4 regions of the Enterobacter cloacae complex sp. HYC033_NIDB genome follow, and region 3 is predicted to be linked to each of the others. Evidence: predicted binding sites of a transcription regulator. Region 3 holds the regulator's gene; each other region holds the start of a gene.
The links. Region 3 encodes PurR, which represses purine synthesis genes. Its sites were predicted from a motif close to CANGCAAACGTTTGCNTG; they were not measured.
Positions count from the first base shown of each region.

Region 1: the regulator PurR is predicted to act here: its motif matches at 2,455-2,472, upstream of raiA (ribosome-associated translation inhibitor RaiA).
Region 2: the regulator PurR is predicted to act here: its motif matches at 3,125-3,142, upstream of gltS (sodium/glutamate symporter).
Region 4: the regulator PurR is predicted to act here: its motif matches at 2,997-3,014, upstream of cvpA (colicin V production protein).

Region 1 is NZ_CP115123.1:4,330,994-4,336,526, reverse strand. Features, by position in the region: gene O1721_RS20700 (SMP-30/gluconolactonase/LRE family protein) at 1-598, shown strand, start outside; gene pheA (bifunctional chorismate mutase/prephenate dehydratase) at 595-1,755, opposite strand; Phe leader region at 1,786-1,911, opposite strand; gene pheL (pheA operon leader peptide PheL) at 1,863-1,910, opposite strand; gene raiA (ribosome-associated translation inhibitor RaiA) at 2,016-2,357, opposite strand; gene bamD (outer membrane protein assembly factor BamD) at 2,625-3,362, opposite strand; gene rluD (23S rRNA pseudouridine(1911/1915/1917) synthase RluD) at 3,494-4,474, shown strand; gene yfiH (purine nucleoside phosphorylase YfiH) at 4,471-5,202, shown strand; gene clpB (ATP-dependent chaperone ClpB) at 5,332-5,533, shown strand, end outside.
Region 2 is NZ_CP115123.1:888,547-894,079, reverse strand. Features, by position in the region: gene recG (ATP-dependent DNA helicase RecG) at 1-1,762, shown strand, start outside; gene gltS (sodium/glutamate symporter) at 1,766-2,968, opposite strand; gene xanP (xanthine/proton symporter XanP) at 3,194-4,585, shown strand; gene O1721_RS04230 (AsmA family protein) at 4,704-5,533, shown strand, end outside.
Region 3 is NZ_CP115123.1:2,874,488-2,880,020, reverse strand. Features, by position in the region: gene sodB (superoxide dismutase [Fe]) at 1-419, shown strand, start outside; gene O1721_RS13895 (MFS transporter) at 457-1,623, opposite strand; gene cydH (cytochrome bd-I oxidase subunit CydH) at 1,785-1,874, opposite strand; gene purR (HTH-type transcriptional repressor PurR) at 2,172-3,197, shown strand; gene punR (DNA-binding transcriptional activator PunR) at 3,215-4,126, opposite strand; gene punC (purine nucleoside transporter PunC) at 4,238-5,437, shown strand.
Region 4 is NZ_CP115123.1:4,093,088-4,098,620, forward strand. Features, by position in the region: gene O1721_RS19600 (UbiX family flavin prenyltransferase) at 243-812, opposite strand; gene purF (amidophosphoribosyltransferase) at 902-2,419, opposite strand; gene cvpA (colicin V production protein) at 2,453-2,941, opposite strand; gene dedD (cell division protein DedD) at 3,163-3,858, opposite strand; gene folC (bifunctional tetrahydrofolate synthase/dihydrofolate synthase) at 3,848-5,116, opposite strand; gene accD (acetyl-CoA carboxylase, carboxyltransferase subunit beta) at 5,187-5,533, opposite strand, start outside.

The DNA of each region.
Region 1 (5,533 bases), 1.5 Mb from region 3:
ATCCAACCCGCAGCTTGCACGCTTTAACGATGGCGGTACCGATCATCAGGGACGGTTTTATGCGGGCACCTTCTGGGGGCCGGGAGATTATAACGGCGCCATACTGATGCGTATTGACAACGACCTGACGCCGAAAGTGATCCAGTGCGATATTCACGGGCATAACGGTTTAGCGTTTAGTCCTGACAAACGATGGATGTTTACTTCTGATACGCCGAACGGTGTGATCTACCGTACGCCGCTTGATGAGCAGGGGGAACCCGGTAAGCGCGAAGAGTTTCGCCGGTTTAGCGAGGGAGAAGGTATGCCCGACGGAGCGGCAATGGACGAGGAAGGCTGCTACTGGAGCGCACTGTTTGACGGCTGGCGTATCGCACGGTTTTCACCGCAAGGCGAACAGCTGGAAGAGTACCGGCTGCCGGTACGCTGCCCGACAATGGTCTGCTTTGGCGGCGACGATATGAAAACGCTGTTTATCACCACCACGCGGGAAAATATGGAGGCGGAGGAGCTGGCGAAATATCCGCTTTCCGGTGCCATCTTCACCCTGCCTGTAAATGTGGCAGGGATGAAGAAAAGCCGCTTTATCGAACGTTAAGCCGGATCGACCGGGACCACGTTTTCGCTCGGATAGCAGCCCAGCACTTTCATGGAGCGTGTGATCTCGCCCAGTTCGCGCAGGGCTTTCTGCATGGACGCAGACTCCAGGTTGGCCTGAACGTCGAGATAAAACATTTCTTCCCACGGGTTGCCATGTATTGGGCGGGATTCCAGCTTCGTCATGATCAGGTTGTGATTACGCAGCACCAGCAGCGCTTCAACCAGCGCACCCGCCTGCTGGCCGGTCGCCATCAGCAGGGTGGTTTTCGCCGGGACCTGGTCCGACACGTTGATGGCCTTGCGGGCCAGAACCACGAAACGGGTGATATTCTGCGTCTGGTTGGCCAGATTGCGTTCCAGCACCTGTAAGCCATACAGCGCGCCGCCCGCTTCGCTACCGAGAGCCGCGACGGCAGAAGAGTTTGCCTGCGCCACTTTTTCCATCGCCGCTGAGGTGCTTTCGGTGTATTCAATTTTCCAGTGCGGATAACGGTTCAGGAACTGGCTGCACTGCTGGAACGGCTGCGGGTGGCTGTACACCGTTTCGATCTGACTCAGATCGGTTGAGCCAGAGACCAGCACGCAGTGATCGATAGGGATAGTCAACTCGCCGACTAACGACAGGCTGGTGTGCTGGAGCAGATCGTAAACATCGTTGATGGCACCGGAACTGGTGTTCTCAATAGGCACTACGGCGTAATCTGCCTGGCCGGTTTCGACCTGGTTGAAAATGTCTGCAAATTTCGCGCAGCCGCTCTCAATAAACTCTTCGAAATGGCGGGCTGCGTACTGGCGAGCTGCCAGGTGAGAATAGGACCCTTTCGGGCCGAGGAAAGCGATACGAGCAGAGTGCGGGTTGGTTTTGTTCAGATGCTGCTGGAGCAGGGCTTGTTGCGTCAGAACGGAGTCTTCGATGATGAGCTGGAACAGGCGGGTGATGTAGTGCGCATCCAGATGATGCGCTTTGCCGAGTTGAATCAACCGTTCCAGTAAATCACGTTCGCGATCGATATCGCGCACCGGCCGATGGGACTCGAGCTTGGCTTTGCCCACTTCAACGGCGAGCGCGCGGCGTTCTGCCAGCAGGGCCAGTAATTTTTCGTCGAGTGCACTGATTTTTACGCGTAAATCCAGGAGCGGGTTTTCCGGTGTCATAGTGTTGTCTGTCTCATTTTATCGTTATCAATAAAAAAGGCCTCCCGGTGTGGGAGGCCTTGTTGTTCGTCTTCGCATTCTTTATCACACGACGAAACGCCTCCCGGTCAGGGGAAGGTAAAAAAGAATGCGAAGAAAAACGGCGTCTGTTTCATAAAGTCATCCTGAAATTGATAGGGTTAAAGTACCTGCACTGTTTTGATCCTGTCAATAAAAAACGCGCCCGAAGGCGCGTTGTCGGTACACTCAATTTTAGAGGATTACTCTTCTTCAACTTCTTCCGCGAAGCTGGCGTCTTTCACCGAGGTTGCGGCGCGACGTGCTTCACCTTTGTGTTGCACTTTATTGAGCTGCCGTTCCAGCTTGTTGATCAAATCGTTAATTGCGGTGTACATATCCTCGTGTTTTGCGCTGGCGACCAGATGGCCGTTTGGAGTATTGATAGTTGCATCAGCGATGAAACCCTGCGGCTCCTTGGACAGGATGATATGTGGATTAATCAAATGTGTTTGCCATTTATCCAGTTTGGCGAGACGGTCTGCGACGTGCTGGCGGATTGCCGGAGTAATTTCCATTTGTTTACTGGTAATGTTCATTGTCATAAATTTTACCTCTTGTCTTTCCGTCTTGGTGATTCCAGCATACCCGACCTAATGTCAAAATGTGTGATTTAGATCACGTTATTTTGTCGGTTTTTGTCAGGGAATCTTTTTTGTGAGGCAGGGCAGGAAGAGGTGAGATTTACCTTGTCGAAGCCAACAATTGCGGTCATAGTTGAATGGATGTGTTGAAGCTAAACCGCTTCAGCGTAAGTCTGAAAGAATAAAAAAACGGCAGCCCGCGGGCTGCCGTTATGCGTTGTAGCGGTATCAGGTGTTGCTGCTGTTCGCGGCGATGATTTTCGCCACTTTGTCAGCCTGAGCCGTCATCTGCATCTGGCGATACGCATTTTCCATCAGCTTCAGGCCATCACGCGTGGCCTGGGTATCCGGATAATCACGCAGCATGCCTTCTACACGGTTAACCACGGCAACCCATGCGCCACGGCGGGTGTAGTATTCCGCAACGGAGTACTCATATTTCGCCAGACGATCTTTCAGGAACACCAGACGCTTAGTGGCATCGGTAATGTACTGGCTGTTCGGGTAGCTACGCACCAGCTTGGAGAAGTCATTGAAAGCATCACGCGCATGTTGCGGGTCACGGTCGGAACGATCCACCCCGAAGAAGCCCTGCAATGCACTATCATCCAGCGCCATGTTAGTCAGGCCGCGCATGTACATCACGTAATCGATGTTAGGATGGGTAGGGTTCAGACGCATGAAACGATCGATCGTTGCCTGAGCCAGCGGCAGATCGGCATTTTTGTAGTAGGCGTAGATAAGATCTAACTGTACCTGCTGCGAATACGGGCCAAACGGATAGCGATTATCCAACGCTTCCAGTTGCGTTATCGCCTGTTTCCAGTTACCGTCCTGCAACTTTTGTTGTGCAGTCGCATAGATTTCATTCGGCGGATTGTCAGGGACCTGTTCATTCGAACCGGAGCAGCCCACCAAAGCCAGGCTCAACGTGGCCGCTGCCACCAGATATTTCATGCGCGTCATGACGTTTTGACTTTCCTCAAATGTTTGTCCGGGAGAAACTCAGTTCCTGCTCCCGATTAAGACCAGCTACAATAGCACACTATATTAAACGGCAAAGCCGTAAAACCCAACGTTAAACGAAGAAGCAGTTTATGGCACAACGAGTAGAACTCACCGCAACAGTCTCCGAAAATCAGCTCGGTCAACGCTTAGATCAGGCTTTGGCCGAATTGTTCCCTGATTATTCGCGTTCACGCATAAAAGAATGGATCCTTGACCAGCGCGTGCTGGTAAACGGCAAGATCTGGGACAAACCAAAAGAGAAAGTGTTTGGTGGGGAAGCTGTCGCCATCAATGCTGAAATCGAAGAGGAAGTCCGCTTCGAGCCGCAGGATATCCCGCTGGATATCGTCTACGAAGATGACGATATTCTGGTCATCAACAAGCCGCGCGACTTTGTTGTTCATCCGGGCGCGGGCAATCCTGACGGTACGGTACTTAACGCTCTCCTTCATTATTATCCGCCGATTGCCGACGTACCGCGTGCCGGTATCGTTCACCGTCTGGATAAAGACACCACGGGTCTGATGGTGGTGGCGAAGACGGTCCCAGCTCAGACTCGCCTGGTGGAATCTTTGCAATTGCGCGAAATTACCCGTGAGTATGAAGCGGTGGCGATTGGTCATATGACCTCTGGCGGCACGGTGGAAGAGCCTATCAGCCGTCACCCAACCAAGCGTACGCATATGTCCGTACACCCAATGGGTAAACCGGCGGTAACCCACTACCGCATCATGGAACATTTCCGTATTCATACGCGCCTGCGTCTGCGCCTGGAAACCGGGCGTACTCACCAGATCCGCGTGCACATGGCGCATATTACCCATCCGCTGGTGGGTGACCCGGTTTACGGCGGTCGTCCGCGTCCACCAAAGGGCGCATCGGATGAATTCATCTCCGTGCTGCGTAAATTCGATCGCCAGGCGCTGCATGCGACGATGCTGCGTCTTTATCACCCAATTACTGGAATTCAGATGGAATGGCATGCGCCGATCCCACAGGATATGGTGGAACTTATCGACGCGATGCGCGCAGATTTCGAAGAACATAAGGATCACGTGGACTGGTTATGACCAAACTGATTGTCCCGGCGTGGCCACTGCCTGAAGGCGTGGCCGCCTGTAGTTCAACCCGTATCGGTGGCGTGAGCCAGGGCGCGTGGGAGTCTCTGAACCTCGGTGCGCACTGTGGCGATAACCTGGAGCACGTTGAAGAGAACCGTAAACGCCTCTTTGCTGCGGGAAACCTTCCTTCAAAACCGGTCTGGCTTGAGCAGGTGCACGGTAAAGCGGTGCTGAAGCTGACGGGGGAGCCCTATGCGTCTAAGCGCGCCGATGCTTCGTACAGCAATACGCCGGGAACGGTTTGCGCGGTGATGACTGCTGATTGCCTGCCGGTGTTGTTCTGCAATAAGGCAGGAACTGAAGTGGCTGCTGCCCACGCCGGATGGCGAGGCCTGTGCGAAGGCGTGCTGGAAGAGACCGTTGCCTGCTTCCATGACGATTCTGCAAATCTCATCGCCTGGCTTGGCCCGGCGATTGGCCCGCAGGCGTTTGAGGTCGGGCCCGAAGTGCGCGATGCCTTTATGGAAAAAGATCCGCAAGCGGTCGAAGCGTTTGTGGCTTCCGGAGATAAATATCTGGCCGATATTTATCAGCTTGCCCGCCAGCGCCTGAATAACGTCGGCGTGACCCAAATCTTCGGCGGAGATCGCTGTACCTTCAGCGAAAAGGGTGATTTTTTCTCCTATCGCCGCGACAAGACGACAGGTCGTATGGCAAGTTTCATTTGGCTGATATAACCTAAAGAATCAAGACGATCCGGTACGCGCCGTTTTCTTTTCACATAATTCAGGTTATTAACCTTGAATAATTGAGGGATGACCTCATTTAATCTCCAGTAGCAAATTTGACCTGTTATGGGAGGAGTTATGCGTCTGGATCGTCTTACTAATAAATTCCAGCTTGCTCTCGCCGATGCCCAGTCCCTTGCACTGGGGCACGACAACCAATTTATCGAACCTCTTCATTTAATGAGCGCCTTGCTGAATCAGGAAGGGGGATCGGTACGTCCTTTATTAACGTCCGCTGGCATTAATGCCGGCCAGTTACGCACCGCCATCGATCAGGCGC
Region 2 (5,533 bases), 2.0 Mb from region 3:
TGCCACTGGACGACGCGTACTTGCGTACGGTGAAGCCAAACGGGGCAAATACGGCGCGGAGATGATCCACCCGGAATACCGCGTGCAGGGTGATCTCAGCTCACCTGAGCTACAGGAGACGCTCACGCCGGTCTATCCAACCACTGAAGGCATTAAGCAGGCTACGCTGCGCAAGCTCACCGATCAGGCGCTGGAGCTGCTCGATACCTGCGCCATTAACGAGCTGCTTCCGCCGGAGCTGGCGCAGGGCATGATGAGCCTGCCGGAGGCGTTGCGCACCCTGCATCGTCCACCGCCAACGCTTCAGCTTGTTGATTTAGAGAGCGGTAAACACCCCGCCCAACGGCGTCTTATCCTTGAGGAATTACTGGCTCACAACCTGAGCATGCTGGCCCTGCGCGCAGGTGCGCAGCGTTTCCACGCGCAGCCATTAAGCCAGCGTGATGAGCTCAAAGATAAGCTGCTGGCCTCACTGCCGTTTAAACCCACCGGCGCCCAGGCGCGGGTGACTGCCGAGATCGAACGCGATATGGCGCTGGATGTGCCAATGATGCGCCTGGTGCAGGGCGACGTGGGTTCCGGTAAAACGCTGGTCGCCGCGCTGGCCGCTTTGCGCGCCATCGCCCACGGTAAGCAGGTGGCGCTGATGGCACCGACGGAACTGCTGGCCGAGCAGCACGCCAACAATTTCCGGAACTGGTTCGCCCCGCTGGGAATTGAAGTGGGCTGGCTGGCCGGGAAGCAGAAGGGCAAAGCGCGCCTTGCGCAGCAGGAAGCCATTGCCAGCGGGCAGGTGCAGATGATTGTCGGCACGCACGCCATTTTCCAGGAACAGGTGCAGTTTAACGGCCTGGCGCTGGTCATTATCGACGAACAGCACCGCTTTGGTGTTCATCAGCGTCTGGCGCTGTGGGAGAAAGGTCTGCAACAGGGCTTCCACCCGCATCAGCTGATCATGACCGCCACGCCGATTCCGCGCACCCTGGCGATGACGGCCTATGCCGATCTGGATACCTCCACCATCGACGAACTCCCCCCGGGTCGTACGCCGGTGACAACGGTCGCCATTCCGGACACGCGCCGCAGCGACATCATTGACCGCGTGCGCAACGCCTGCACCCACGAAGGACGTCAGGCTTACTGGGTCTGTACCCTGATTGAAGAGTCTGAGCTGCTGGAAGCTCAGGCTGCCGAAGCCACGTGGGAAGAGTTAAAACTCGCCCTGCCGGAGCTGAACGTAGGTCTGGTTCACGGGCGCATGAAGCCTGCCGAGAAGCAGGCGGTGATGCAGTCGTTCAAACAGGGCGAGCTGCATTTGCTGGTCGCGACCACGGTCATCGAAGTGGGCGTGGACGTGCCGAACTCCAGCCTGATGATTATTGAGAACCCGGAGCGCCTGGGCCTGGCGCAGCTCCACCAGCTACGAGGCCGCGTGGGCCGTGGCGCGATCGCCTCTCACTGCGTGCTGCTCTACAAAGCCCCTCTGTCGAAAACCGCGCAGATGCGTTTGCAGGTATTACGCGACAGCAATGACGGCTTCGTCATTGCGCAAAAAGATCTGGAGATCCGCGGCCCGGGCGAACTGCTGGGCACGCGTCAGACGGGTAACGCCGAGTTTAAAGTAGCGGATTTATTGCGCGATCAGGCCATGATCCCCGAAGTACAACGCCTTGCGCGTCATATTCATGAACGCTACCCCGAACAGGCGGCAGCGTTAATTGAACGCTGGATGCCGGAAACCGAGCGGTATTCCAACGCCTGACGGTCAGCCAAACATCGGCAGCATCAGGTAGAGCTTAATGACCAGCGCGTTGACGATATCAATGAAGAATGCGCCCACCATCGGCACCACCAGAAACGCCATGTGCGACGGGCCGAACCGTTCGGTGATCGCCTGCATATTCGCGATGGCCGTTGGCGTCGCTCCCAGACCAAACCCACAGTGGCCCGCAGCCAGTACCGCCGCATCATAGTTTTTGCCCATCATGCGCCAGGTAACAAAGATGGCATACAGCGCCATGAACACAGCCTGCACCGCCAGGATCGCCACCATCGGCAGCGCCAGCGAGGCCAGTTCCCACAGCTTGAGGCTCATCAGCGCCATCGCCAGGAACAGCGACAGGCTGACGTTCCCCAGCACGGACACTGCGCGCTCAAAGACGCGGTAGAAGCCCATCTGCGCCAGACCGTTGCTCAGGATCACCCCGATAAACAGCACGCAGACAAAGGTTGGCAGTTCGAAAGCCGTTCCCGCCAGCCATTGCGCAACGATTTTGCCCACGGTAAGGCAGATGGCAATCATGGCGATGGTTTCAATCATCACCAGCGAGGTGATGCTGCGGCCAACGTCCGGTTTTTCAAATGCCGTCGGCACCATTTCATCGTCTGGCCTGCCTTCCGGCGTGGTGGAGTGTTTCACCAGATAGCGCGCTACCGGGCCGCCAATCAGCCCGCCAAGCACCAGGCCAAAGGTCGCGCAGGCCATTGCCACTTCCGTTGCGTTTTCAAAGCCATAGCGTTCGATGAACAGCTTGCTCCACGCCGCGCCCGTTCCGTGGCCACCTGACAGGGTAATCGACCCCGCCAGCAGACCCATCAGCGGATCCAGCCCCAGCAGCGACGCCATACCGATGCCGATGGCGTTTTGCATCAGCAGCAGGCCCACCACAACAATCAGAAACACGCCCAGCACCTTGCCGCCCGAACGCAGGCTTGCGAGGTTAGCGTTCAGGCCGATAGTGGCAAAGAAGGCCAGCATCAACGGATCTTTCAGGGACATATCAAAATCGATTTCCCAGCCCATGCTTTTTTTCAGCACCAGCAGGGCCAGCGCCACCAGCAATCCACCGGCGACAGGTTCAGGAATGGTGTACTTTTTCAGAAAGGAAACACTGTGTACCAGCTTGCGACCAAGCAGAAGAACCAGCGTTGCGGCAACAAGGGTCGACAACGTATCGAGATGAATCATAAAAGGCTCCTGTTATGCGCGTGTTCCATACACACGCGGCGTTATCCTGGGCCGGGTGATGCTCGTCATGAGCCGCCGGCGCGAAAAGTGTAATTTTTTTTTCCTGTTCGTTGTAGAAAACCTGCTCACACCGGCAGATTTTCTCTCTTTTTTTTGCTGGCAATCGTTTGCTTTTACCAGGTGGTCAGCTAAAATGCCCGCTTTTCCACCGTGGGATTGCCGCCGATGTCTGTTAACACTCTGGAGTCTGCTGATGCGCAACCGATTGCGCAGAAGCAAAACAGCGAACTGATTTACCGCCTTGAAGATCGTCCCCCGCTGCCTCAAACCCTGTTTGCCGCCTGCCAGCACCTGCTGGCGATGTTCGTTGCGGTCATCACGCCGGCTCTGCTGATTTGCCAGGCGCTGGGGTTACCGGCGCAGGATACGCAACACATCATCAGTATGTCTCTGTTCGCTTCCGGCGTGGCCTCCATCATTCAAATTAAAGCCTGGGGTCCGGTGGGCTCGGGTTTGCTGTCGATTCAGGGCACCAGCTTTAACTTTGTGGCGCCGCTGATCATGGGCGGTACGGCACTGAAAACCGGCGGCGCAGATGTCCCGACGATGATGGCGGCGCTTTTCGGCACCCTGATGCTGGCAAGCTGCACAGAGATGATCATTTCCCGCGTTCTGCACCTGGCGCGCCGGGTGATCACCCCGCTGGTCTCCGGCGTGGTGGTGATGATTATCGGCCTGTCACTGATCCAGGTGGGTCTGACCTCCATCGGGGGCGGCTACGCGGCAATGAGCGACCATACCTTCGGCGCGCCGAAAAACCTGCTGCTGGCAGGCGTCGTGCTGGCGATCATTAATCTGCTTAACCGCCAGCGTAACCCGTACCTGCGCGTGGCATCGCTGGTGATCGCCATGGCGGCCGGTTACCTGCTGGCGTGGGCGCTGGGCATGCTGCCGGAAAACACCACCCCAACCAACAGCGCGTTGATTACCGTGCCAACGCCGCTCTACTACGGCCTGGGCATTGACTGGAGTCTGCTCCTGCCGCTGATGCTGGTCTTTATGATCACTTCGCTGGAAACCATTGGCGATATCACCGCCACCTCCGACGTGTCCGAGCAGCCGGTCTCCGGCCCACTGTACATGAAACGTCTGAAAGGCGGCGTGCTGGCGAATGGACTGAACTCGTTTGTCTCGGCGGTGTTCAACACCTTCCCGAACTCCTGCTTCGGCCAGAACAACGGCGTGATCCAGCTGACCGGCGTGGCCAGCCGCTACGTGGGCTTCGTGGTGGCGCTGATGCTGGTGGTCCTCGGCCTGTTCCCGGCGGTAAGCGGCTTTGTGCAGCACATCCCTGAGCCGGTTCTGGGCGGAGCAACGCTGGTGATGTTCGGTACTATCGCGGCCTCTGGCGTGCGTATCGTCTCCCGCGAGCCGCTGAACCGCCGCGCAATCATGATTATTGCGCTGTCTCTCGCCGTAGGGCTTGGCGTCTCCCAGCAGCCGATGATTTTGCAGTTTGCCCCGGACTGGGTGAAAAACCTGCTCTCTTCCGGCATCGCCGCGGGCGGTATTACCGCTATTGTGCTGAATCTCATTTTCCCGCCTGAAAAGAACTGATCCCCACACGGCAGGCTGTCAATGCCTGCCGTGACATCTCTTTACACCATTCCCGCCTTGAGCATTGCGCATAAATCGTGCATAACACCCTTATGTGCGTTTCGCGGGAAGGAAGACCATGAAATTTATTGGAAAGCTGCTTATCTATCTTCTGGTAGCCCTGCTCATTGTAGTGCTCGCCTTTTATTTTCTGCTCCAGACCCGCTGGGGCGCATCGCAGGTCAGCAGCTGGATCACGGTGAATACCGATTACGAGCTCAACTTTGACCTGATGGATCACCGCTTTTCATCCCCTTCTCACATCCTTCTGGAAAACGTTACCTTCGGACGAGATGGCAAACCGGCCACGCTGGTCGCTAAAAAAGTGGATATTGGCTTAAGCAGCCGCCAGATCACCGACCCGCTGCATATGGATGCCATCACCCTGTTCGATGGCACGCTGAATTTATCGCCGCAGACGGCGCCGCTGCCGTTCCAGGCCGACCGTCTGCAACTGAATAACATGGCCTTTAACAGCCCGAATACCGAGTGGGATCTCAGTGCGCAAAAGGTGACCGGCGGCGTCAGCCCGTGGCAGCCCGAGGCGGGGAACGTACTGGGAAAAAATGCGCAAATCCAGATGAGCGCCGGGTCGCTCACGCTCAACGGCATACCGGCCAACAACGTGCTGATTCAGGGACAACTCAACGGCAAAGAGGTGGTGCTGAATACCATCGGTGCCGATATGGCGCGCGGCTCGCTGACGGGCTCGGCTCTGCGTAATGCCGACGGTGGCTGGGTTATCAACACCCTGCGTCTGAATGAGATCCGCCTGCAAAGCGACAAATCGCTGCTGGATTTCTTCGCCCCTCTCTCCACCCTGCCTTCGTTACAGATTGGGCGGCTGGAAGTGACCGATGCCCGTCTACAGGGGCCAGACTGGGCGGTAACCGACCTCGATCTCAGCCT
Region 3 (5,533 bases):
AGATCGTGCGCAGTTCAGACGGCGGCGTATTCAACAACGCCGCACAGGTGTGGAACCACACCTTCTACTGGCACTGCCTGGCCCCCAATGCAGGCGGAGAACCTACCGGTGAGCTGGCGGCAGCGATTAACGCCGCGTTCGGCAGTTTCGCGGATTTTAAAACGAAGTTTACTGACGCAGCCGTTAAAAACTTTGGCTCCGGCTGGACCTGGCTGGTCAAAGAGGCTGATGGCAAACTGGCTATCGTTTCCACTTCTAATGCGGGTACCCCTCTGACCACCAGCGCCACGCCGCTGATGACCGTGGACGTATGGGAACACGCCTATTACATTGATTACCGTAATGCGCGCCCGAACTACCTGGAACACTTCTGGGCACTGGTTAACTGGGAATTTGTTGCGAAGAACTTCGCCGCGTAAGAGACACGCAGAAGGGGCAGCCCTTCTGCGTTTTTGTTTATTCCGCCGTACACACCGCTTCAGGCTGTTTACGACCAGACATCATCACCAGCAGCAGGCCGAGTGCAGCAATGATCGCCCCCATCACCGGCACAAAGCTGTAACCCAAACCACCTGAGATCACCGCCCCGCCCGCTGCGGCCCCCAGCGCATTGCCCAGGTTAAACGCACCGATATTCACCGACGAAGAGAGCCCCGGCGCTTCGTGCGCAACGCGCATTACACGCATCTGCAACGGTGGCACCACGGCAAAGGTTGCGGCGCCCCACACCACCATGGCAATCGCGGCACCCACTTCGTTACGCGCCAGCCACGGAATCGCCACCATGATGACAATCAGCAGCGTTAAAAAACCTTTCAGTGTTCCACTGACGGAGCGGTCGGCAAATTTCCCGCCGAGATAGTTGCCAATCGAGAACCCGACACCAATCAGCACCAGCATCGCGGTAACAAAGAGTGGCGTTGCGTGGGTAATGTCGTGCAGCACCGGGGAGATATAGGTGTAGAGCGTAAACATCGCCCCGGCCCCCAGTACCGTGGTGAGCAGCGCGGACAACACCTGAGGACGCATCAGCACCGCCAGCTCTTTACGTACTTCCGGACGTTCTCCCGCACTTCCTTTCGGCAGTGAGAAGAACAGCGCAACCATCGCGACCACGCCCAGTCCGGCGGTTGCGAGGAAAGACATACGCCAGCCGATGGCTTCTCCCAGCCAGGTGGCAGCGGGAACGCCGCCGATATTAGCGATGGTGAGGCCCATGAACATAGTGGCTACCGCGCTGGCCTGCTTATGTTTTGGCACCACGCTGGCGGCAACAACCGAGCCCAGTCCGAAGAAGGCGCCATGGTTGAGGCTGGTCAGAATGCGCGAAAGCATCAGAGTGGTGTAATCGGGCGAAATCGCGGAAAGCACATTTCCGAGAGTGAAAATCGCCATCAGGAAAATCAGCGCATTGCGGCGAGCGCGGTGGGAAAGCAGCAGCGTCATCAGCGGCGCGCCCACCATCACGCCAATCGCGTAGGCGCTAATTAACATACCGGCCGCAGGAATTGAGACGTCCACACCCCGGGCGATAACAGGCAATAACCCCATAGGGGAGAATTCAGTGGTGCCAATCCCAAAGGCGCCAATCGCCAGGGCCAGCAGGGGAAAATTGATTTTCATGAAGAGACTCCGGATACCGTGCCATAACCCGGCACAGAACTAAGAAGTCAAAAGCATGACATCAATCACAAAAAATGAGAAGTTAACATTTTGGCAAAAGATTTTTGCCGGAGAGGTAACAATAGCGGCAAGAGAGGGAGAAAGTTCTCCCTCCGCCTGAATCAGTGCAGTGCAGCGGTTAAACCACCGGCAACAATCAGAGCAAGAACAACAATGGTGGTAAACAGCGAAAACTTCAGATCGGTACTCATCAATTTTTCTCCTTTTATTCACCCTACGAAAAGTGAGCTTGCTCATTTTTACACAGTTCAGGTCAAAAATCTTCCAGGATTTAAACGGATATCCACTTTACCTCTTCCCCTTTTCATCAAGATAGGACAAAATTCCACGCTAAATTTATTAGCGTACCGGCCACTGACCCCCTCCTGACGTCCTGTGTCGTTTTCCCGGCGTGTCGCAACTCATGTTTGCGTGATAAGGGTGAGAGAAGGCAAACGTTTACCTTCAATTTTTTCAGGAGCTTAGGATATGGTCTGGAGTGACATTTAATGGCAACAATTAAAGACGTAGCAAAACGCGCAAACGTTTCCACTACAACCGTATCACATGTTATTAACAAAACGCGTTTCGTCGCTGAAGAGACGCGTAATGCCGTCTGGGCGGCAATCAAAGAACTGCACTACTCGCCAAGTGCCGTCGCCCGCAGCCTGAAGGTTAATCACACCAAATCGATTGGCCTGCTGGCCACCAGCAGTGAAGCGGCCTACTTTGCTGAAATCATCGAAGCCGTTGAAAAAAACTGCTTCCAGAAAGGCTATACCCTGATTCTGGGCAACGCGTGGAACAACATTGAAAAACAGCGCGCTTACCTGTCAATGATGGCGCAAAAGCGCGTCGACGGCCTGCTGGTAATGTGTTCTGAATACCCTGAGTCGGTCCTTTCCATGCTGGAAGAGTATCGCCACATTCCGATGGTGGTCATGGACTGGGGCGAAGCGCGCGCAGACTTCACCGACTCCGTTATTGATAACGCCTTTGAAGGCGGCTACATGGCGGGGCGTTATCTGGTAGAACGCGGTCATCGTGAAATTGGCGTGATCCCGGGTCCGCTGGAGCGTAACACCGGAGCTGGCCGTCTGGCCGGTTTCATGAAAGCGATGGAAGAGGCGCTGATCACCGTGCCGGAAAACTGGATTGTTCAGGGCGACTTCGAGCCGGAGTCGGGCTATCGCGCCATGCAGCAGATCGTCTCCCAGCCGCATCGCCCTACCGCGGTGTTCTGCGGCGGCGACATCATGGCGATGGGCGCGCTCTGCGCGGCGGATGAACTCGGCCTGCGCGTCCCGCAGGATATCTCGGTGATCGGCTATGACAACGTGCGCAACGCCCGCTTCTTTACCCCGGCGCTGACCACCATTCACCAGCCGAAAGATTCGCTGGGTGAAACGGCCTTCAACATGCTGCTGGACAGGATCGTCAACAAGCGTGAACAGTCCCAGTCCATTGAAGTTCACCCGCGCCTGATTGAACGCCGTTCCGTTGCGGACGGTCCGTTCCGCGACTACCGTCGTTAATCTCATTACGGGGCCAGCTATGCTGGTTCCCGCAACCACTCCCGGTTCAGCGTTTCGCTGTCGCCCAGATAATCCAGCAGCCAGGCCATGGCGGGCGAGACGTCGTTTTGCTGCCACGTCAGACAGCACGCGGCATCCGGGAAGGGGTTTTCCAGCGTCAAGGCCACCCACTCTCCCGCATCGATGCGCGGGCGCGCAAAATGCACCGGCACCATGCCAACGCACAGCCCCGCGCTCAGACAGGTGGCCGACGACTCCCAGTCCGGCGCGACCACGCGGCGCTGATTATCCAGCAGCCAGGTAATGCGCTTGGGCAGCGAGCGGGAGGTATCTTCCAGCACCAGCGAGGGCCAGTTGCGTAAGGTGTCATCGCTCAGCGGACCTTCCAGCGCCGCCAGCGGGTGATCGCGCGCGACCACGCAGGTCCAGCTCAGCATGCCCATGTCGCGAAACGCGTAGCGCCCCCCAACCGGGATCGCCTGGGTTGCACCAATCGCCATCTCCGCCCTGCCGTCCGCCAGCGCATCCCAGACGCCGTTGAACACTTCCTGCGAAACACGCAGTTCGACGTCGGAAAAATGACGATAGAAATCGACGATCATCTGCCGGGTCCGCTCCGGCTTAACGATGTTATCCACCGCGATAGCGAGATGCCCGCGCCAGCCGTTGGCGATCTGCTGGCACTGCTCACGGGTGATCTGCATTTTTTTGATAACAGACCGCCCTTCCTTCAAAAACCACGCTCCGGCAGGCGTGAGCTCCACGTCGCGATGGCGCCGCTCGAACAGCGGGACCGCCAGCCACGCTTCCAGCTGGCGCACCGTATAGCTGATAGCCGAGGGAACGCGATGCAGCTCCTGGGCGGCACCGGTAAAGCTGCCGTTACGCGCCACGGCATCAACCACTTCAAGGGAATAATCTGACCACATCTTTAGCCTGCAAATTTTTTGAACGCACCCGCCAAATATTAGCGTTTCACAAGCCGCTTTGCACTCCCTACACTCTGCGCCAACGTACACCTGCCTCCTCAGGAGAAAAAAGTGCAACCCAGGAAAGGATTTTTAGTCTGGCTCGGCGGCTTAAGCGTGCTGGGCTTTTTGGCAACCGATATGTATCTGCCCGCGTTCGCCGCGATGCAGGAAGATTTGCAAACCCCTGCCGCCGCCATCAGCGCCAGTTTAAGTTTGTTCCTTGCTGGCTTTGCTTTTGCGCAATTGCTGTGGGGGCCGCTCTCGGATCGTTTTGGCCGTAAGCCCGTCCTGTTGTTGGGGCTGGCGATTTTTGCCGTAGGCTGTCTGGGCATGCTGTGGGTCCGCGATGCCGCCTGGCTGCTGGCGCTGCGCTTTATTCAGGCGGTCGGCGTCTGCGCCGCAGCGGTGACCTGGCAGGCGCTGGTGACCGATTACTACCCCGCCTCGCGCACTAACCGCATATTCGCCACTATTATGCCGCTGGTCGGCCTGTCGCCGGCGCTTGCCCCGTTACTGGGCAGCTGGATCCTGGCGCATTTCGACTGGCAGGCCATTTTCGCCACGCTCTTTGCTATTACGCTGGTCCTGATGCTGCCTGCTTTCGGGCTTAAACCTGCGCATAAAAAAGAGACGCATCCGGACGCAAAGCCCATCACCTTTACCTCTTTACTGCGGTCGAAAGCCTATCGCGGTAACGTGCTGATTTATGCTGCCTGCTCTGCCAGCTTCTTTGCCTGGCTAACCGGTTCGCCGTTCATTCTGCATGACATGGGCTACAGCCCGGCGGCTATCGGCCTGAGCTATGTACCACAGACCATCGCCTTCCTGGTGGGTGGCTATGGCTGTCGCGCCGCGCTGCAAAAATGGGAAGGCCAACAGATGCTGCCCTGGCTGCTGGTGCTGTATGCACTAAGCGTGATTGCGACCTGGGCTGTCGGCTTTATACCCGGCGCCGGGCTTGCAGAAATTTTGATTCCGTTCTGCGTCATGGCGATCGCTAACGGGGCTATCTACCCTATCGTTGTAGCCCAGGCGTTGCGTCCATTCCCGCAGGCGACAGGCCGCGCTGCCGCGCTGCAAAATACCCTGCAACTTGGCCTGTGCTTCCTGGCAAGTCTCGTGGTCTCGGCGTTGATTGCAACCCCGCTGCTCACCACTACCAGCGTGATGCTGGTCACCGTTGCGCTGGCGGGTTTGGGCTATCGCATGCAGTCCTCAGCCCATCGCGAGCAGAGTGAAAACGCGCAGACAGAAACGTCGCACGCCTGATTGCGCGGGAAACTATGTTAAATACCAGTGATTAGGTTGCTAACAATTTTCTGTTGAATCACCAAATTTTGCGGCCTATACTAAATTTGGTTCGAT
Region 4 (5,533 bases), 1.2 Mb from region 3:
TGTGTTGCAGGCTGTTCTTGCAGGTCTTATGCCACATTGTCGTCGGGTTAAAACTACGACGTTAAATATGTTAATAAAACGTTGCGATACTGCCTTAATGGTGAAAGATAGCAGGTCTGCCGAACGAACCGGAAAGAGAAAAAGGGAAAAAGCGGATTAAATGTCGAGGATATGATCGCGGTTGCAGTTTTGCCCTGAAACAGGGCAAATTGTCTTTTCATGCACCTTGTTTGTGCACAGCTTCACGCCCCCTGCCAGCGGGTAAAGAGATCTTCCGGCAGGTCGATATCGAACTGATCCAGTACGCGGTTAACGGTCTGGTTGATGACATCGTCCAGCGTTTGCGGACGATGATAGAACGCGGGGACCGGCGGCATAATCACGGCCCCCAGTTCGGCTGCCTGCGTCATTAAACGCAGATGTCCCAGGTGCAGCGGCGTTTCCCGCACGCAGAGCACCAGAGGACGACGCTCTTTCAGCACCACATCCGCTGCACGCGTCACCAGCGTGTCGGTATAGCTGTTTACAATGCCGGAAAGGGTTTTAATCGAACAGGGCAAAATAACCATGCCGGCCGTTTTAAACGAGCCCGAAGAGATGCTGGCGGCGATATCGCGGGCATCGTGGACAACGTCAGCCAGGGCCTGAACGTCGCGCAGAGAGAGATCGGTTTCAAGAGAGAGGGTCTGACGCGCCGCCTGGCTCATCACCAGATGGGTTTCTACGCCTGCAACGTCACGCAGCACCTGTAAAAGCCGGACGCCATAAATCGCGCCGCTGGCACCGCTGATCCCTACAATGAGTCGTTTCATGATTTTCGCCCTTGCTGATTTCAGGGCAGACTGTGCAGGATTTTACGGGGAGTTGCAAGTGAGGGCGAGCGCCCTCACCTGCATACGCATCAACCTTCGTTGTGCATCTCTAAGCTTTCGAGATCGTTTTGCAGCTGGACGGCTTTCGCATCGTCGTTACGCAGCGAATCCAGATAGTCGAGATACTGCTGGTCAACGTCTTTCGTTACGTAGATCCCATTGAATACCGAGCATTCGAACTGCTGAATATCCGGGTTCTCGGCGCGCACCGCGTCGATCAAATCGTTCAGATCCTGGAAAATCAGGCCGTCGGCACCGATGATCTGCCGAATTTCGTCTACTTCACGACCGTGAGCAATCAGCTCATTAGCGGTTGGCATATCAATGCCATACACGTTCGGGAAGCGAATTTCCGGCGCTGCGGAGGCGAGATACACTTTCTTCGCCCCGGCCTCACGCGCCATCTCGATGATCTGCTCAGACGTCGTGCCGCGCACAATGGAGTCGTCCACCAGCAGCACGTTCTTGTCGCGGAACTCGGCACGGTTAGCGTTCAGCTTACGACGTACGGACTTACGACGCAGCTGCTGGCCCGGCATGATAAAGGTGCGGCCCACGTAGCGGTTTTTTACGAAGCCCTGACGGTACGGCTTGTCCAGAATACGGGCAATTTCCAGCGCGATATCACAGGAGGTTTCAGGGATTGGGATCACGACATCAATGTCGAGATCGTCCCACTCGCGGGCAATCTTCTCGCCCAGCTTCGTCCCCATGTTGACGCGCGCGCTGTAAACGGAAATCTTGTCGATGAACGAGTCCGGACGCGCGAAGTAAACGTATTCGAACAGGCACGGGTTGCTCACCGGGTTGTCGGCGCACTGACGGGTAAACAGCTGGCCCTTCTCAGTGATGTAGACCGCTTCGCCTGGCGCGACATCACGCAGGAATTCGAAGCCCAGAGTGTCCAGCGCCACGCTTTCGGAGGCAACCATGTACTCGGAACGGCCATCGCCGAGGTCACGTTTGCCGAGCACCAGCGGGCGAATGCCATTTGGATCGCGGAAGGCCACCATGCCGTGACCGATGATCATCGCCACGCAAGCGTACGCGCCACGGATCAGGCGGTTAGTCGCGGCAACGGCGGCAAAAATGTTGTCTGCTTCCAGCGGATAATGGCGGAAGTTATCCAGTTCGCTGGCAAAGATATTGAGCAGGATTTCAGAATCAGAGGTGGTGTTAATGTGGCGACGTTTCTCTTCGAACAGCTTTTTACGCAGCTCGTGGGCATTGGTCAGATTGCCATTGTGGGCAAGCGTGATGCCATACGGGGAGTTAACGTAAAAAGGCTGAGCCTCAGAGGCGCTGGAACTGCCAGCAGTAGGATAACGAACGTGACCGATCCCCATATTACCTTGCAGACGCTGCATATGGCGGGCTTCAAACACATCGTTTACCAGGCCATTCGCCTTGCGTAAACGGAAGCAGTTGTTTGCATCAATGGTGATGATACCCGCAGCATCCTGCCCACGGTGCTGAAGCACCGTTAACGCGTCATAAATCGACTGGTTTACCGGCATGAAACCGGCGATACCGACAATACCGCACATTCGTCTTTTCCTCGTTAAGCCACATCTCAGGGTTTATGCCCTGGGCAAGAAACTCGACGAGCTTTGCAGATAGTCAAAGAACCATCTGATGATGAAGCTGAACTCCGGAATGAGCTGCGATTTTTGCCAGTCTTCACTTTTGGAGAACCCGGTAAAGGTATCCAGGAAGAACAGGATCGCGGCCACAATGAGCACGCCTCGCAACGCGCCGAAACAGATGCCGAGTACCCTGTCCGTTCCTGACAGACCGGTTTTCTCGACCAGCTGACCTATCACGTAATTGACGATAGCGCCGACAATCAGCGTCGCGATAAACAGCACCGCGATGGCGATTCCGTTTCGGACCAGTTCATCTTCAAAGCCCGTGAACCAGACAGACAGGTAAGTGTAGTAATGACTGGCAACAAAGAAAGCACAACCCCAGGTTACCAGCGATAACGCTTCACGAACAAAGCCACGGATCAGGCTAACCAGACAGGAAAAACCAATCACCGCAATGATGGCGTAATCAATCCAGACCATATGTGTCCCACGATTAAACGCCCTGTCATCCAGTTCGGGGCGAATTCTAACAGAAAAAGAAAACGTTTGCGTAGGGATTTCCTTCCCACGCGTAAATAAAAAAGGCGCTGAAAAAATGCTCAACGCCACCGCACCGTTGACGTTTCTGTGAACGTCTGCCTCCCCCTCACCCCGGCCCTCTCCCCTTTGGGGAGAGGGTTAGGGTGAGGGGGTAATTTCTATCAGTTTGCGCTGTAGTTCATCACCACACCGCTCAGGCCGGAGATTTGCTTCAGCTCGCCAAGCGAACCTTTGAGCTTATCTTTAGACGCATCCGGCCCCACGAGGATACGGGTAATTTTACCCTGTACTGGCGTGGTGGGTGAAGTATAAACACGGTATCCCGCGCCGCGCAGTTTACTCACGATCTCATTGACCTTATCTGCATTTTTCAACGCACCGAGCTGAACGACATAGGCTTTACCCGTAGGGGCGGCCTCCTGCTGGGTCTGTTTGGCCGGTGGCGGCGTTTCCGTTGCCGCAGCCAGCTGCTCGTCGGCTTTGTCACGCTGCGGTTTAGGCTGCGTTTTCTCTACCGGCTTCGGTTTTTCAACCGGTTTGGGTTGCTCTACCGGTACAGGATCGATTTCAACGTTGTTATTCGCGGCCAGACGCGACGGATCAAGAGACGGCGCGGCTGCATCACCTGCGCGCACCTCTTCCGCTGCACCTTCTGGCGGCTGGGCAGGCAGCGCCTGCGTTGCCGCTGGCAGCATATCGGGCTCGTCGCGATCGCCCGGTTTGGGTACCAGCGGAATGGCCGCAAATTCATCCTGGTAATGCTTTTTTTGCCCGTCGAGCAGTCCCGGGAGAATAATCACCCCGAGCGCGACCAGCACAATGGTTCCTGTTAAACGGTTCTGAAACTTACTCGCCACCGGTTCTCCCCGCGTCCATCACTTCCATGACATGTGCCACCGTGTGGAATGACCCACACACCAGCACGGTATCTTCTGGTTTAGCCTCCGCCATCGCGGCACGCCAGGCCGAAACCACACTGCTGTAGATTTCGCCTTTGCCGAGATGTTCCATCAACTGCTCAGCAGTCGCGCCGCGCGGCCCTTCCAGAGGAGCACAATACCAGCTATCGACCACACTCTCCATGCAGGCCAGCGTCCCGCCGATATCTTTATCATGAAGCATACCGATAACCGCCAGCACGCGCCCGATTTTTGGTAACGATTTGAGACGTCCTGCGAGGTACGCCGCCGCATGCGGGTTATGTGCAACATCCAGAATCAGACGCGGTGACTCACTCACAATCTGAAAACGTCCCGGTAACAGTGCGTTCTGAATGCCGTCGCGGATCGCCTGCTCACTTACCGCTAATCCGCTGGCGCGCAGGGCTGCCAGCGCAGTCGCCGCGTTAGGCTGCGGCACCTGCGGCAGCGGCAGATTCTCCAGCACGCCCTGCGCATCGCTGAAGCGCCAGCCTTTGTCCTGCACCTCATACTGCCAGTCCACGCCGCGACGCAGCAGACGAGCGCCCTTCTCTTTCGCTACCTCAGCAATGGTGTGCGGCATGTCCGGTTCGCCTACCACGGCAGGCTTATTGGCCCGGAAAATACCGGCCTTCTCACGGCCAATGCTCTCGCGGTCCGGGCCCAGCCAGTCGGTGTGATCCAGCGCGATGCTGGTGACGACGGCGACATCCGCATCCACCATATTGGTGGCATCCAGACGCCCGCCCAACCCCACTTCCAGGATCACCACGTCCAGCTGCGCCTGCTTAAACAGCCACAGCGCCGACAGGGTGCCGTATTCGAAATAGGTTAATGAGGTTTCGCCGCGCGCAGCTTCGATAGCGGCAAACGACGCCGTATGGGCGGATTCCGCCAGCTCGGTGTTTTGCACGCGCACGCGCTCGGTATAGCGCACCAGATGCGGCGAGCTGTAAACGCCAACCTTGTACCCCGCCGCCATCAGGACAGATTCCAGCGTGCGGCAGGTGGTGCCTTTACCGTTAGTGCCGGCCACGGTAAATACGAAAGGCGCGGGTTTCAACACGTCAAGACGCGCGGCAACCTGGCTTACGCGCTCAAGGCCCATGTCGATAGTTTTACTGTGCAGGTTTTCCAGATAAGAAAGCCACGCGGCCAGGGGCGACGTGGCTTGAGGAATGCTTTTATTTTCCATGATGCCCGGTTGTCATTAACGGTTTAGAAAGCAAAAGGGCAGCGCCATTCGGCCCTGCCCTTTTCAGTTATCAGGCCTCGGGTTCCTGATCCGGTACCACCACGCCTTCGCGCGGCTCGTCCGGGTTCGGCGCCGGCAGATTCATCAGCTTCGCCAGGACGCTTGCCAGTTTCAGGCGCATTTCCGGACGGCGGACGATCATGTCGATGGCGCCCTTCTCAATGAGGAACTCACTGCGCTGGAAGCCCGGCGGCAGTTTCTCACGTACGGTCTGCTCGATAACGCGAGGACCCGCAAAGCCGATCAGCGCTTTTGGCTCAGCGATGTTCAGGTCGCCCAGCATCGCGAAGCTTGCAGAAACGCCGCCCATGGTTGGATCGGTTAGTACCGAGATGTACGGCAGACCGCGCTCCTGCA